Vallitalea longa: one gene and its partner. The protein of the gene in region 1 interacts with the protein of each later gene in a pairwise test. Links are inferred from orthologs where the notes say so. Each region holds a gene or a part of one and is shown on either strand. Other genes may lie near its edges. The genes, in order: serC and selB.

Region 1 (6,714 bases):
GACGGTTGTGTTGTGAAGAGATCGGCAGTAGCTAAACAAATGTTACAGCATGAAGGTCCAGCAAGAGTGTTTGATTCTGAGGATGAAGCTATAAAAGCTATCTATGATGGACAAATCAATAAAGGTGATGTTGTAGTTATTCGTTATGAAGGACCAAAGGGTGGACCTGGTATGAGAGAAATGCTTTCACCAACTTCTGCTTTAGCGGGTATGGGACTTGATAAAGAAGTAGCACTCATTACTGATGGAAGATTCAGCGGAGCAACTAGAGGAGCGGCTATTGGTCATGTATCACCTGAAGCAGCTGACGGTGGTAATATAGGACTTGTAAAAGATAAAGATATAATAGAAATTGATATAGAAAAAGGTTTAATTAACCTTAAAGTATCTGATGAAGAGTTAGAATCAAGAAGAAAAGCTTTCGTACCGAAAGAACCAAAGATCAAAAAAGGTTACTTAGCTAGATATGCTAAATTAGTAAAATCAGCTAGTACAGGAGCAATATTAGAATAATAACCAACTCAAACCTATAACTCTTTATTTACCTGAATTAAATAAAGGGTGAGAAGTTGAGAATAATAAAATAGAAATCATAAATAAAAGATTTACATGAAGATGTAAGAAGGAGATGATAGAGTGAAATTAACAGGAGCGCAGATTGTAATTGAATGTTTAAAAGAGCAAAATGTTGATACAGTATTTGGATATCCAGGTGGTGCTGTTCTGAATATATATGATGAAATATATAAAAATATGGATAGTATTAAGCATATTCTTACATCTCATGAACAAGGTGCATCTCATGCAGCTGATGGCTATGCAAGATCAACTGGTAAAGTTGGAGTTGTTGTAGCTACTTCTGGACCAGGTGCAACTAATTTAGTTACAGGAATAGCTACTGCTTACATGGATTCCGTACCAATGGTTGCTATTACAGGTAATGTTCCTGTCTCTTTATTAGGAAGAGATAGTTTTCAAGAAGTTGATATAACTGGAGTGACAATGCCTATTACGAAACATAATTATATTGTAAAAGATGTAAAAGATTTGGCTGATATCATAAGAGAAGCTTTTTATACAGCTAAAGAAGGTCGTCCAGGTCCAGTTCTTATTGATATACCGAAAGATGTAACAGCGAATATGTGGGAATATGAAAAGAAAGAACCTAAGAAAGTAGGAAGATGTTCCAAAGATATTACAACTGAATCTATTGAAAAAGCTTTAGAGTTAATTAATAATTCTCAAAAGCCATATATTTATGCTGGTGGAGGAGTTATAATTTCAGAAGCCTCTAAAGAATTAGAAGAATTCGCTAATAAAGTTCAAGCACCTGTTACATGTAGTTTGATGGGAATAGGGGGATTTCCAACAACAGATAAACTATATACAGGCATGATTGGAATGCATGGTTCAAAAGCCAGTAATCTAGGTGTAACATCTTGTGATCTACTTATAGTAGTTGGAGCTAGGTTTAGTGATAGAGTAATTGGAAAACCTGATAAATTTGCCAATGGAGCTAGGGTACTTCAGATAGATGTTGATCCAGCAGAAGTTAATAAGAATATATTGACTCATCATTCTGTAATAGGTGATATCAAGAAAGTATTACAAAAATTAAATGATAATCTAGAGAATCAAAATCATACTGTTTGGCTTAATGAAATAAAGTATTTGAAAGAAAAATATCCACTAAAATATCCTGAAGGTTGTCTTAGTGCTCAATATGCAATTGAAAAATTAGATGAAATCACTAATGGTCAAGCAATTATCACAACAGAAGTAGGTCAGCATCAGATGTGGGCTGGACAATACTATAAGTTTTCAGAACCTAGAAAGTTCTTAACTTCTGGTGGTCTTGGAACTATGGGTTACGGATTTGGAGCTTGTATCGGAGCTAAAGTAGGTAATCCTGATAAGATAGTTGTAAATATTGCAGGTGATGGAAGTTTTCGCATGAATTTCAATGAACTACTAACGGCTGTTAGACACAATATTAAAATAATCGTCTTAGTCATCAATAATGGAGTTCTTGGTATGGTTAGACAATGGCAGACATTATTCTATGGAGAAAGATATTCATTCACTACTCTAAATCAAGATTTGGACTATGTTAAGTTAGCGGAATCTATGGGAGCTGTAGGATATGATATTACGGATAAAGATCAGGTAGAAGATGTTTTCAGAAAAGCTATTGATGAAACAAAACCTGTAATCATTAATTGTGTTATTGATAAAGATGACAAAGTTTTTCCTATGGTTGCACCAGGAAAACCTATTGAAGATGTAATTGTTGAATAATAGCATTTTAAATGGGGGAAATTTTATGGAAGTATATAACGAGAATGTCTTGAAAGATGGTCAGAAACTTATTATACGTAATGTATCAGAAGATGATGCTCAAGGTTTAATTGACTTACTAAAGACAGTTGATGATGAAACAAAATTCTTGGCACGTGAGCCCGGTGAATTTTGTTTCACATTGGAGCAAGAAAAAGAATTTATTAAGGGTATGATGAATGCTGATAATAATATATTGTTTATTGGGGAAATAGACGGTACAATCGTAGCCAATTGCTCAGTAGGGATTGTTACAAATAATAAAAGATATCTTCATAGAGCTGCAATGGGTATTTCCGTTAGAAAAAAATATTGGAGCAAGGGTATTGGTAGATTACTGATGAATGAATGTATCAATTGGTGTAAAGAAAAAGGTGTTGAACAACTGGAGCTAGAAGTTGTTACTGAAAATAGCAGAGCTATTTCAATGTATGAAAAATTTGGTTTTGAGAAATATGGAACTAAAAAACATGCATTAAAATACAGTGATGGAACTTATGCCGACGAATACTATATGATTTTATTTCTAGAGTAGTATATTAATGAAGTTACAGATTAAACTTTTCTAATATAGACAGTATTACTGTTGGTTTAGAAAAGTTTTTTGCTTTTTAGAGTTAGGGTTATCGCATGAGAAATATTTCATAAAATAACAAATAGTACAAGATAGTCGTAGGCAAATGGATATTAACGATATTAGAAAAGTAAAAGTCAAAAAATGTGTTAGCCGTTTTTTAAGAGCTGATAAATATTTAACAAATATTAAAAAATATGTTATAGTTATAATATTGCAGAAAAATAATTATTATATAATAAGAAATTTACTATAATACCATAAATTTTTAGCTTTGTGAAGGTATTTTTTCTTGACTAGTTAAGCTTTTTATAATATATTATATTTAGTGCATTAACATATTAAACTATAAAATATTAGATTTATGAGTTTATCATTTTTTTAACAAACAATTAACATTATTTAATGAATATATTATATCATTATAAATGAAATAGTTTGAATATTTTGTTTGAAGACAGACAATGATGTTTGTCTTGCAAAGACAATGAAATAAATAGTTGAATATGTTACATATAAAAATTTCGATTTGGAGTGATAAAAAATGAACAGAGTTTTCAATTTTTCAGCAGGACCATCTATGCTTCCTTTAGAAGTGCTTGAAAAAGCTTCTAAAGAAATGACTAATTATGATAATACGGGAATGTCAGTTATGGAGATGAGTCATAGATCCCCAGCATATCAAAACATCATAGATACAGCAGAGAAGACATTTAGGGAAATCATGAATATACCAGATAATTATAAAGTGCTATTTCTACAAGGCGGAGCTTCAACACAATTTGCTATGATACCACTTAATCTATTCAACGGTACCAAAAAAGCAGATTATGTCAATACAGGTGCTTGGTCTAAGAAGGCTATAGCAGAAGCTAAAAAATATGGTGAAGTTAATGTTGTAGCTTCATCAGAAGACAAAACTTTTACATATATTCCAAAACTTGATAAAGATAGCTTTACAAAAGATGCAGATTATTTTCATATAACATCCAACAATACAATTTATGGAACCAAATTCAATGAATTACCTGATACTGGAGATGTACCTATCGTAGCTGATATGTCATCAAATATATTATCTGAAGAAGTTGACGTAAGCAAATATGGAGTTATTTATGCTGGTGCACAGAAAAATATGGGACCAGCTGGTGTTACAGTTGTTATTATTAGAGAAGATCTAATTGGTGATAGCATGGACATTACACCTACAATGCTTCAATATAAAACACATTCAGATAAAGGTTCCATGTTTAACACACCTCCAACCTACAGTATATATGTAGCTGGAATGGTTTTCGAGTGGGTTAAAAATATAGGTGGAATCAAAGCTATCCAAAAAAGAAATGAAGAGAAATCAAAATTAATCTATGATTATCTTGATAGTAGTGAATTATTCAAAGGAACAGTAGTAAAAGAAGATCGTTCATTAATGAACATTCCATTTGTTTTACCTACAGATGAACTTAATGCTAAATTCATAAAAGAAGCAGCAGAACAAGGTATGGTTAACTTAAAAGGCCATAGAACTGTTGGTGGTATGAGAGCTAGTATTTACAATGCAATGCCTGTTGAAGGTGTTAAGAAATTAGTTGAGTTTATGAAAAAATTTGAAGATGATAATAAATAAATTTTTATCTATTATAATAGGAAGGGACTGAATACAATGTACAAGATTAAGACTCTCAATAATATTGCAAAAGAAGGCCTTGAATTATTTAGTGACAGATTTGAAATAGTTGATGATAAAGACGTTAACGGTATATTGCTAAGAAGCTATAAAATGCATGATATGGAATTGCCTAGTAGTTTAGAAGCTGTTGGACGTGCAGGTGCAGGTGTTAATAATATACCAATCGATAAATGTTCAGAAAAAGGTATAGTAGTATTTAATACGCCAGGTGCTAATGCTAATGCAGTCAAAGAATTGGTTATGGCAGGTCTATTGTTAGCATCAAGAAATATTGTTGGAGCTATTGATTGGGCTAAGACTTTAAAGGATAAAGGTGATGAAGTACCGAAACTCGTGGAAGCTGGTAAGTCTAATTTTGTTGGACCTGAAATCAAAGGCAAAACTTTGGGTGTAATAGGATTAGGTGCTATTGGTGTTTTGGTTGCTAATGCAGCAGAAGCTCTAGGTATGAAAGTATTAGGATATGATCCATTCATATCAGTTGAGTCCGCTTGGGAACTAGATCATAATATCAAAAAATCAGATACTCTTGATGATTTATTCATGAATTCAGATTACATCAGTATACATGTACCTCTTATGGATAATACAAAAGGTATGATTAATGATGAAAATATCTCTTTAATGAAAGATGGAGTAAGATTACTCAATTTCTCTAGAGCTGGTTTATGTGATGATAGTTCATTGGAAAAAGCATTAGAATCTGGTAAGATCGCTAGATACATAACTGATTTCCCATATGATAAAGTTCTCAACATGAAGAATGTTATATGCATACCTCATCTTGGAGCATCAACACCTGAATCAGAAATCAATTGTGCTGTTATGGCGGTTAATGAAGTAAAAGATTATATTGAAAATGGTAATATAACTAATTCAGTCAATTATCCTGAATGTAATATGGGAGTATGTCATGCAACATCAAGAATCGCAGTAAATCATAAAAATATTCCATATATGGTTAGTAATATTACAACTGCTTTGGCATCAAAAAATATTAACATCATTGATATGATCAATAAAAGCAAAAAAGATTGGGCATATACTTTGATTGATGTAGAAAGCAAGATTACAAGTGAGATTGTGGATGAATTAAAAGCTATCGATGGAATCGTTAAAGTAAGGGTCATAAAATAATCAATGGAATAGTTGAAATTAGAATTATAAAATAATGAATATAGGAACTATAATATATGAAGTGATTGTTTTTTATATTATAGTTCTTTATTTTAGGAGTGAAGAAAATGGCAGTAATCAGACCATTTCCAGGTATCAGACCTGCTGATAGGTATGTAGAAGATATAGCTGCGTTACCATATGATGTTTATAATAGACAAGAAGCTACGAAAGAGGTTGAAGGAAAGCCTTACTCTTTTCTTAGAATAGATAGAGCGGAAGTTGAACTGAACTCTGATATTGATATCTATGATAAAAAAGTTTATGAACATGCTAGAGAAAAGTTTGATGAGTTTATTAATAAAGGTTATTTTATTCAAGATAAGAAACCACTATTGTATTTGTATCAACTTGAGATGAATGGTAGGAAACAATTAGGAATCGTAACATGTACATCAGTAGATGATTATTTGAATAATAAAATCAAAAAACATGAATTGACTAGGGAAGTTAAAGAGCAAGATAGGATTAATCATGTTGACTATCTAGATGCTAATACAGGACCTATTTTCTTGACATACAAATCCAAAGAAAAAATAAACACTATTATTAATGATTTTGTTATCAATAATGAACCAGTTCATGATTTTAGATCTGATGATAACATTGGACATAAAATTTGGGTAATAGAAGATGATAATCTCATTGAATCATTGGTTGGGTATTTTAAACAGATTGATAGCTTTTATATTGCTGATGGACATCATAGAGCAGCATCAGCTGTTAAGGTAGCACTAAAGAGACGTAAGGATAATCCAAATTATAATGGTAATGAAGAATTTAATTATTTCTTGTCAGTTATATTTCCAGATGACCAATTATATATAATGGATTATAATAGAGTTGTTAAGGATTTGAACAATCTAAGTGTCGAAGATTTCATTAATGAAGTTGAAGAGAATTTTATTGTTGAAAAGATTGGCTTAAAACCTTTCAA
Region 2 (6,760 bases), on another replicon or contig:
GAGGTTATAGTTTCTAGATCAGAACAAGTAGAAATTGGAGGAAGCTTTCGGATACCTGAAATAGTTCAGCGAAGTGGTGCAAGAATGGTAGAAATAGGGACTACTAACAAAACTTATATTTCTGATTACAATAATGCAATATCTGACGATACAAGAATTTTACTAAAAGTCCATAAGAGCAATTATAAAATCCAAGGTTTCACTTCTGAAGTAACAGGTGAAGAATTAGTATCATTAGCTAAGGATAATGATATTATCACTATGGAAGATCTAGGAAGTGGTGTCCTACTTGACTTACAAGATTATTATATGCCTTATGAACCTACAGTTATGGACCAAGTAAAAAAGGGTATTGATATAATAACTTTCAGCGGAGATAAATTATTAGGAGGACCCCAAGCAGGAATAATCGTCGGGAAAAAAGAGCTTATAGAAAAAATAAAAGTGAACCCTTTAACCAGAATGGTGAGGATAGATAAAATGTCTCTAATAGCGTTACAGGAAGTATTAAAAATATATATTGAAAATGAAGATGTCAAAAAGAATATCCCAATTATTGATATGTTGACTAAAACGACAGATGGATTAGCAGAAGAAGCTAACAATTTGAAGACATTAATAAAAAATGAAGTTAATGATAATATCAATATAGATATCATAGAAGGTGAAGATGTTCCAGGTGGTGGTTCTTTACCTGGTGTAGTTATTAAAGGAATATCATTAGCAATAACTATTGATAAAATAAGTCCCAACGAATTGCAGAATAGATTAAGAAATTATAGTATACCTATAATATGTAAAATTAAAAACGACAGATTGATGTTGAATATGAGAACCATAGACAGAAAAGATTATAAATCCATTGCAGATGCATTAAAATCTATTGTGGATAATGATTATATTTAGTATAATGAAACATATGTTTAATCTGTGCTGGCTCAATAACATAAAAACAATATTGGAAAGTAGTACTATATCTATGAATATGAGAGGAAAAACAAATGAAAATTATTTTTATTTTGGTGATGTTATTAGATTTATTAATACCTTTTTTAATTGCTATTCCCTACAAAGGATATAATCATCTTTCAATGGTTATGAGTGTTCTAGGATGCAAAAAAAGTCCTTTGCACAAGATATACAATATGTGGTTTTTATTGTCAGGTTGTATTATTGCTTTATTGGGATACTATATTTTTGATACATATAAAGAAAGTCATAGAGGTTTGGCTGTAACTATTTTTATACTAATAGTTATTTATGGTATTGGTGATGAAGTTATATCAGGTATATTTCCTATAAATGAAAAAAAAGAAGAAGTAACTTTATCTAGTACAATTCACGGTATAGGTTCTGTAATAGGTTTTATGTCATTACAATTCGCTCCACTCATTTTTGGAATCCTACAATTAAAAGTAGGACAAACATCTTTAGGTATCAGTAGTTTTGTATTCTTTATAATAAGTTTTGTGATATTCATATTTTTTGTTATGGGAGAAAAACCTAAATTTCAGGGTACTATATTTGCATTAAACGGTTTATGGCAAAGGGTATTGTGTACACTATTGTATATGCCATTTATAATATGGTTGATAAGTATTATGTAGAGTATTTAATATTCTAGACAAATAATAATCAGGTTAACTTTCCTACTATTAATTAATCAGGTAGCTACAAGTTTATAATGGTATTACATTGTTTTAATGTAATCAATAAATAATATTATACAGGTGAAATTATGGATCATTTAATTATTGGAACAGCAGGTCATGTAGACCACGGCAAAACAGAATTGGTAAAAGCTTTAACTGGCTATGATACAGATAGATTAAAGGAAGAAAAGCGACGAGGTATGACCATTGAACTGGGATTTGCTCCTTTTATGATAGATGGAAAAACATTTTCCATCGTAGATGTACCAGGACATGAAAAATTAGTCAAAACCATGGTAGCAGGTGCTACTGGAATGGATATGGCACTACTTATAATCGCAGCAGACGAAGGAATTATGCCACAGACTATTGAGCATGTTAATATATTAAATGTATTGGACATCTCCAATGTAATAATAGTAATAACAAAAATAGACTTAGTTGATGAATTAAAATTAAGAGACGTAATAGAAGATGTAAAAGAATATATTGCACAAACTCTAAGCATGAATACCCCAATATGCCCTGTATCTTCAAAGCTAAACTTAGGAATGGACAAACTGAAAAACATGATATCAGATCTTTCTGAGAAAATCATTATAGACAGGAATCAAGAACTATTCAGAATGCCTATAGATAGAGTTTTTACCATTAAAGGTCATGGAACTGTAGTAACGGGAACCATAACAGGTGGTAAAATAAATAAAGATAGTCTAGTGGAAATACTACCAGATAAAACAATATCTAAAGTAAGGACAATCCAAGTTCATGGCTCCGACAGAGAAAAAGCATATGCTGGGCAAAGATGTGCAATAAACTTGAGTAGAGTAGATAAATCATCAATAAATCGTGGTGATGTTATTGGAAAGCCAAATGAACTTTTACCTACTTTAACTATAGATACAGCAATATATAATCTATCAGAAAATGATGAAATAAAACATAACCAAAAAGTTAGAATTAACATCGGAACAACAGAAGTAATTGGAAAACTAAAAATGTTACAACGAAATATACTTAGCAAAAATGAAAAATCCTATGCAAGAATAAGATTGGAAAAACCTATAATAGCTGTTTTTGAAGATAAATTCATAATACGTTCATTATCCCCTGTCATTACTCTAGGAGGAGGCAAAGTATTATCTCACAAACCAACAAGACTACCAAAAGATAAAAATGAAGCATTAGAATATTTTACTCTACTAGATGAAGGAAATACAGAAAAGATTATTCTATACTTGTTAGAAAACAATTTTAAGATATTCACTATAGACAATATATTCAAAGAACTGTATATTCAAAGACAAGCAATTTTTCAATCCTTGACACAATTGCTAAAACAACAATTAGTAATCAAGCTAAGCAATAAATACTATATAAGTCAAAAAACATATTTATCACTTAAGAATAGAATAATCTCAGCTATTAAGGATTATTACAAAAATAATATTTATAGTATTGCTATAAACAAAGAAACCTTAAGAACAAAAGAGTTTCCTAAATGGGCTTCAATAGAATTTGATACCCTTGTTAAACTATACGCAAAAAACAATATTATAAATATAATAGATGACCAAATATCAATAAATGATCAATCAAGAATAACTAACATCTCCAATAATCCCCAAATAAATGAATTAGAAAAACTAATACTGAAAAGCAACCTACAAGGTCTGAACATAACCAAATACCAAGATACACAATTGCTTCGAGCATTAAATAATCAACTACCTAACCTAATCAGCTTCTTACTTAGAACAGGTAAAATAGTGCAACTTAATACAACTACCTATATACATAAAACACACTATGACAAATTAATTAACCTAATAAATAACCTCTTCCTACAATACGATAAGATAACAGTCCAACAAGTGAGAGATCTGCTACAAATAGGACGAAAACAAACAATAATCCTCCTAGAATATCTAGACCAAAAAGGCTTAACAAAAAGAATAAACAACCACCGAATTCTAATAACTTAATAAAATTACTATATACTAAACTAATATAAAATAAATTAATCATCCCAAAAAACATAAAAAAGTGGTATAGTATTTGTTTACGCAGACCGATCCTTCAGGAGTAAGGCAAGTAAAACGAATACTATACCACTTGTCCTATCCTAATCATTTCACACTCATATTACTAATTATGTCTTATCCCTTCATTTCAATATAATTAAGACAATCTCACCAATCCAATAAAAATGAAAAGTATCTCTTTGAATTCAATTCAATAAATTAAGCAATTACAAAAAAATCTTAACAATCTATAAAAAACTTCCTAACTAGATGCTTTTTTCTCTTCTACGATTTATCATATACTTAACAATACAAATATTTAAAAAATAGACTCGCATAATTTAAATAAAGGAGGTAATGAATGAAAGGATTAACAATATCACAATTAAATGTTGGTGACAAAGCATCATTCGAAAAAACAATTTCCGAATCAGATGTATATCTTTATGCAGGAATAACAGGTGACCAGAACCCGGCACATATTAATCAAGTGGAAGCAGAAAAATCCATGTTCAAAGGACGAATAGCACATGGCATGCTTACAGCAGGCTACATCTCTGCAGTGCTTGGTATGCAATTACCAGGTCCAGGAACAATCTATCTAGGCCAAGAACTGAAATTCACAGCACCTGTAAGATTTGGAGACACTGTAAAAGCAGAGGTTGAAGTAATAGAAAAAAAACAAGAGAAAAATATAATAAAGTTAAATACTATATGCACCAATCAAGAAGGAACAATCGTATTAAAAGGTATAGCAACGGTTATGCCACCAAAGTAATGTGTATTATAATTTATAAAATATAGCTAATAAAGGAGGAATCATAATATGGATTTTTCTATTTCTGATGAATACAAGATGTTACAAAAAATGTACAGAGAATTTACAGAAAATGAAGTGAAACCTATAGCAGCTGAAGTTGATGAAGAAGAAAGATTTCCTGTAGAAACAGTAGAAAAACTAGCGAAATGCGGTATGCTTGGTATACCATTTCCAAAAGAATATGGTGGAAGTGGTGGGGATAATCTAGCTTATGCAATGGCTGTTGAAGAATTATCAAAAGCTTGTGCCACAACAGGGGTAATAGTCTCAGCTCATACTTCTTTATGTGCTTGGCCTATATATGAATTTGGTACAAAAGAACAAAAAGAAAAATATCTCAGACCATTAGTAGAAGGTAAAATGTTAGGTGCTTTTGGACTAACAGAACCAAATGCAGGAACAGATGCATCGGCACAGCAAACTACAGCCAAATTAGAAGGCGATTATTATATATTGAATGGTTCAAAAATATTTATAACCAATTCAGGGTATGCAGATATTTACATTATTATGGCAATGACCGATAAAAGCCTTGGAACAAGAGGAATATCAGCATTTATTGTAGAAAAAGATTATGCTGGATTTAATGTAGGTAAAAAAGAATCAAAAATGGGTATAAAAGGTTCAGCAACCAGTGAATTGATTTTTAGAGATTGCAAAATACCAAAACAAAATCTATTAGGAAGATTGAACAAAGGATTTGGTATTGCAATGAAAACCCTTGACGGAGGAAGAATCGGCATCGCAGCCCAAGCTCTTGGTATAGCACAAGGTGCACTGGATGAAACAATAAAATATGTAAAAGAAAGAAAACAATTCAATAGGACAATATCCAAATTTCAAAATACCCAATTTACTTTAGCTGATTTACAAACAAAAGTAGATGCATCCAAGTTGTTGGTATATAGAGCTGCAAGAGCAAAAGATAATAATGAATCTTACAGCTATTATGCGGCAATGGCAAAATTATTTGCGGCAGAAACTGCAATGGAGGTTACTACTAAAGCAGTACAATTACACGGTGGTTATGGTTATACGAGAGAATATCCAGTTGAGAGAATGATGAGAGATGCTAAGATTACAGAAATATATGAGGGAACTTCCGAAGTTCAGAAAATGGTAATAGCAGGTAACTTGCTAAGATAAGGAGGTCAGGCGATGAATATAGTAGTTTGTATGAAACAAGTTCCTGATACAACAGAAGTAAAGATTGATCCAAAGACAGGAACTCTAATTAGAGATGGTATACCAAGTATCATTAATCCTGATGACAAAAGAGGATTGGAAGCAGCATTGACATTGAAAGATAAATATGGAGGATTAGTTACTGTTATAACAATGGGACCTATGCAAGCAAAAGAAGCATTAACAGAAGCCATGGCTATGGGAGCAGATGAAGGAATACTATTGAGTGATAGAGCTTTTGCTGGTGCAGATACATGGGCAACATCCACAACACTTTCAAAAGCACTAGAAAAAATAGATTTTGATTTGATAATTACAGGACGACAGGCTATAGATGGAGATACAGCTCAAGTTGGACCACAGATAGCCGAACATTTAAAAATACCTCATGTAAGTTATGTTGAAAACCTAACAAAAAAAGATGATAAATTAATATTGAAAAGAGCTTTTGAAGATGGATATCATATTATTGAAGTAAGCATGCCCTGTTTGATTACTACTCTTAGTGAAATGAATAAACCAAGATATATGTCAGTAAGAGGAATTATAGATGCTTATAGAGAAAAAGAGATAAAAGTATGGACTATTGATGATTTAGCTATAGATAATCCTGAGACAATAGGTCTAAAAGGTTCCCCTACTAAGGTTAAGAAATCATTTACAAAAGGTGCAAAAACTGCTGGAAAAGTATTTGACGTAGATAGTGACGAAGCAGTTGATATCATTATAGAAAAATTACAAGAGAAGTATATTATATAAGCATATGGGAAGGAGGCATAACTTTGAATAGTAAAGAATATAAAGGAGTATTTGTTTTTATAGAACAAAGAGAATGCAAAATCAGCAAAGTATCTTTAGAACTTCTTGGTAAAGGTAGAGAATTAGCAGATAATCTTAACGAGGAACTGATAGCGGTATTGATTGGATATAACATGATAGATTCAACAAAAGAATTAATCTATTATGGAGCAGATAAAGTTTTTTATGCAGAGAATAGAATTTTTGAAGTATATATGACTGAACCTTATGCGAAAGCAATGACTTCAATAATATATGATAAAAAACCAGAGATTGTATTA

What was found.
Region 2: the proteins of serC (region 1) and selB interact in binary tests that used the Escherichia coli proteins (3 or more experiments, as listed by UniProt). The link is inferred for Vallitalea longa from one-to-one orthologs.

What each region holds. Positions count from the first base shown.
Region 1 is NZ_BRLB01000014.1:24,256-30,969, forward strand. Bases 2,556-5,496 are described here. They hold serC (3-phosphoserine/phosphohydroxythreonine transaminase), read left to right. Parts: upstream 2,556-3,455; coding sequence 3,456-4,538; downstream 4,539-5,496. Other genes in these bases: QMG30_RS18135 (GNAT family N-acetyltransferase), read left to right, coding at 2,556-2,872; QMG30_RS18145 (phosphoglycerate dehydrogenase), read left to right, coding at 4,575-5,496. Outside these bases: ilvD (dihydroxy-acid dehydratase), read left to right, coding at 1-513; ilvB (biosynthetic-type acetolactate synthase large subunit), read left to right, coding at 637-2,298; more of QMG30_RS18135, read left to right, coding at 2,324-2,555; more of QMG30_RS18145, read left to right, coding at 5,497-5,738; QMG30_RS18150 (DUF1015 domain-containing protein), read left to right, coding at 5,846-6,714. UniProt on the Escherichia coli protein: Catalyzes the reversible conversion of 3-phosphohydroxypyruvate to phosphoserine and of 3-hydroxy-2-oxo-4-phosphonooxybutanoate to phosphohydroxythreonine. Is involved in both pyridoxine and serine biosynthesis.
Region 2 is NZ_BRLB01000015.1:45,082-51,841, reverse strand. What follows is about bases 1,201-4,187. They hold selB (selenocysteine-specific translation elongation factor), read left to right. Parts: upstream 1,201-1,738; coding sequence 1,739-3,637; downstream 3,638-4,187. Other genes in these bases: QMG30_RS18810 (MaoC family dehydratase), read left to right, coding at 4,038-4,187; QMG30_RS18820 (DUF998 domain-containing protein), read left to right, coding at 1,201-1,607. In the rest of the region: selA (L-seryl-tRNA(Sec) selenium transferase), read left to right, coding at 1-906; more of QMG30_RS18820, read left to right, coding at 1,002-1,200; more of QMG30_RS18810, read left to right, coding at 4,188-4,454; QMG30_RS18805 (acyl-CoA dehydrogenase), read left to right, coding at 4,503-5,642; QMG30_RS18800 (electron transfer flavoprotein subunit beta/FixA family protein), read left to right, coding at 5,655-6,440; QMG30_RS18795 (electron transfer flavoprotein subunit alpha/FixB family protein), read left to right, coding at 6,464-6,760. UniProt on the Escherichia coli protein: Translation factor necessary for the incorporation of selenocysteine into proteins. It probably replaces EF-Tu for the insertion of selenocysteine directed by the UGA codon. SelB binds GTP and GDP.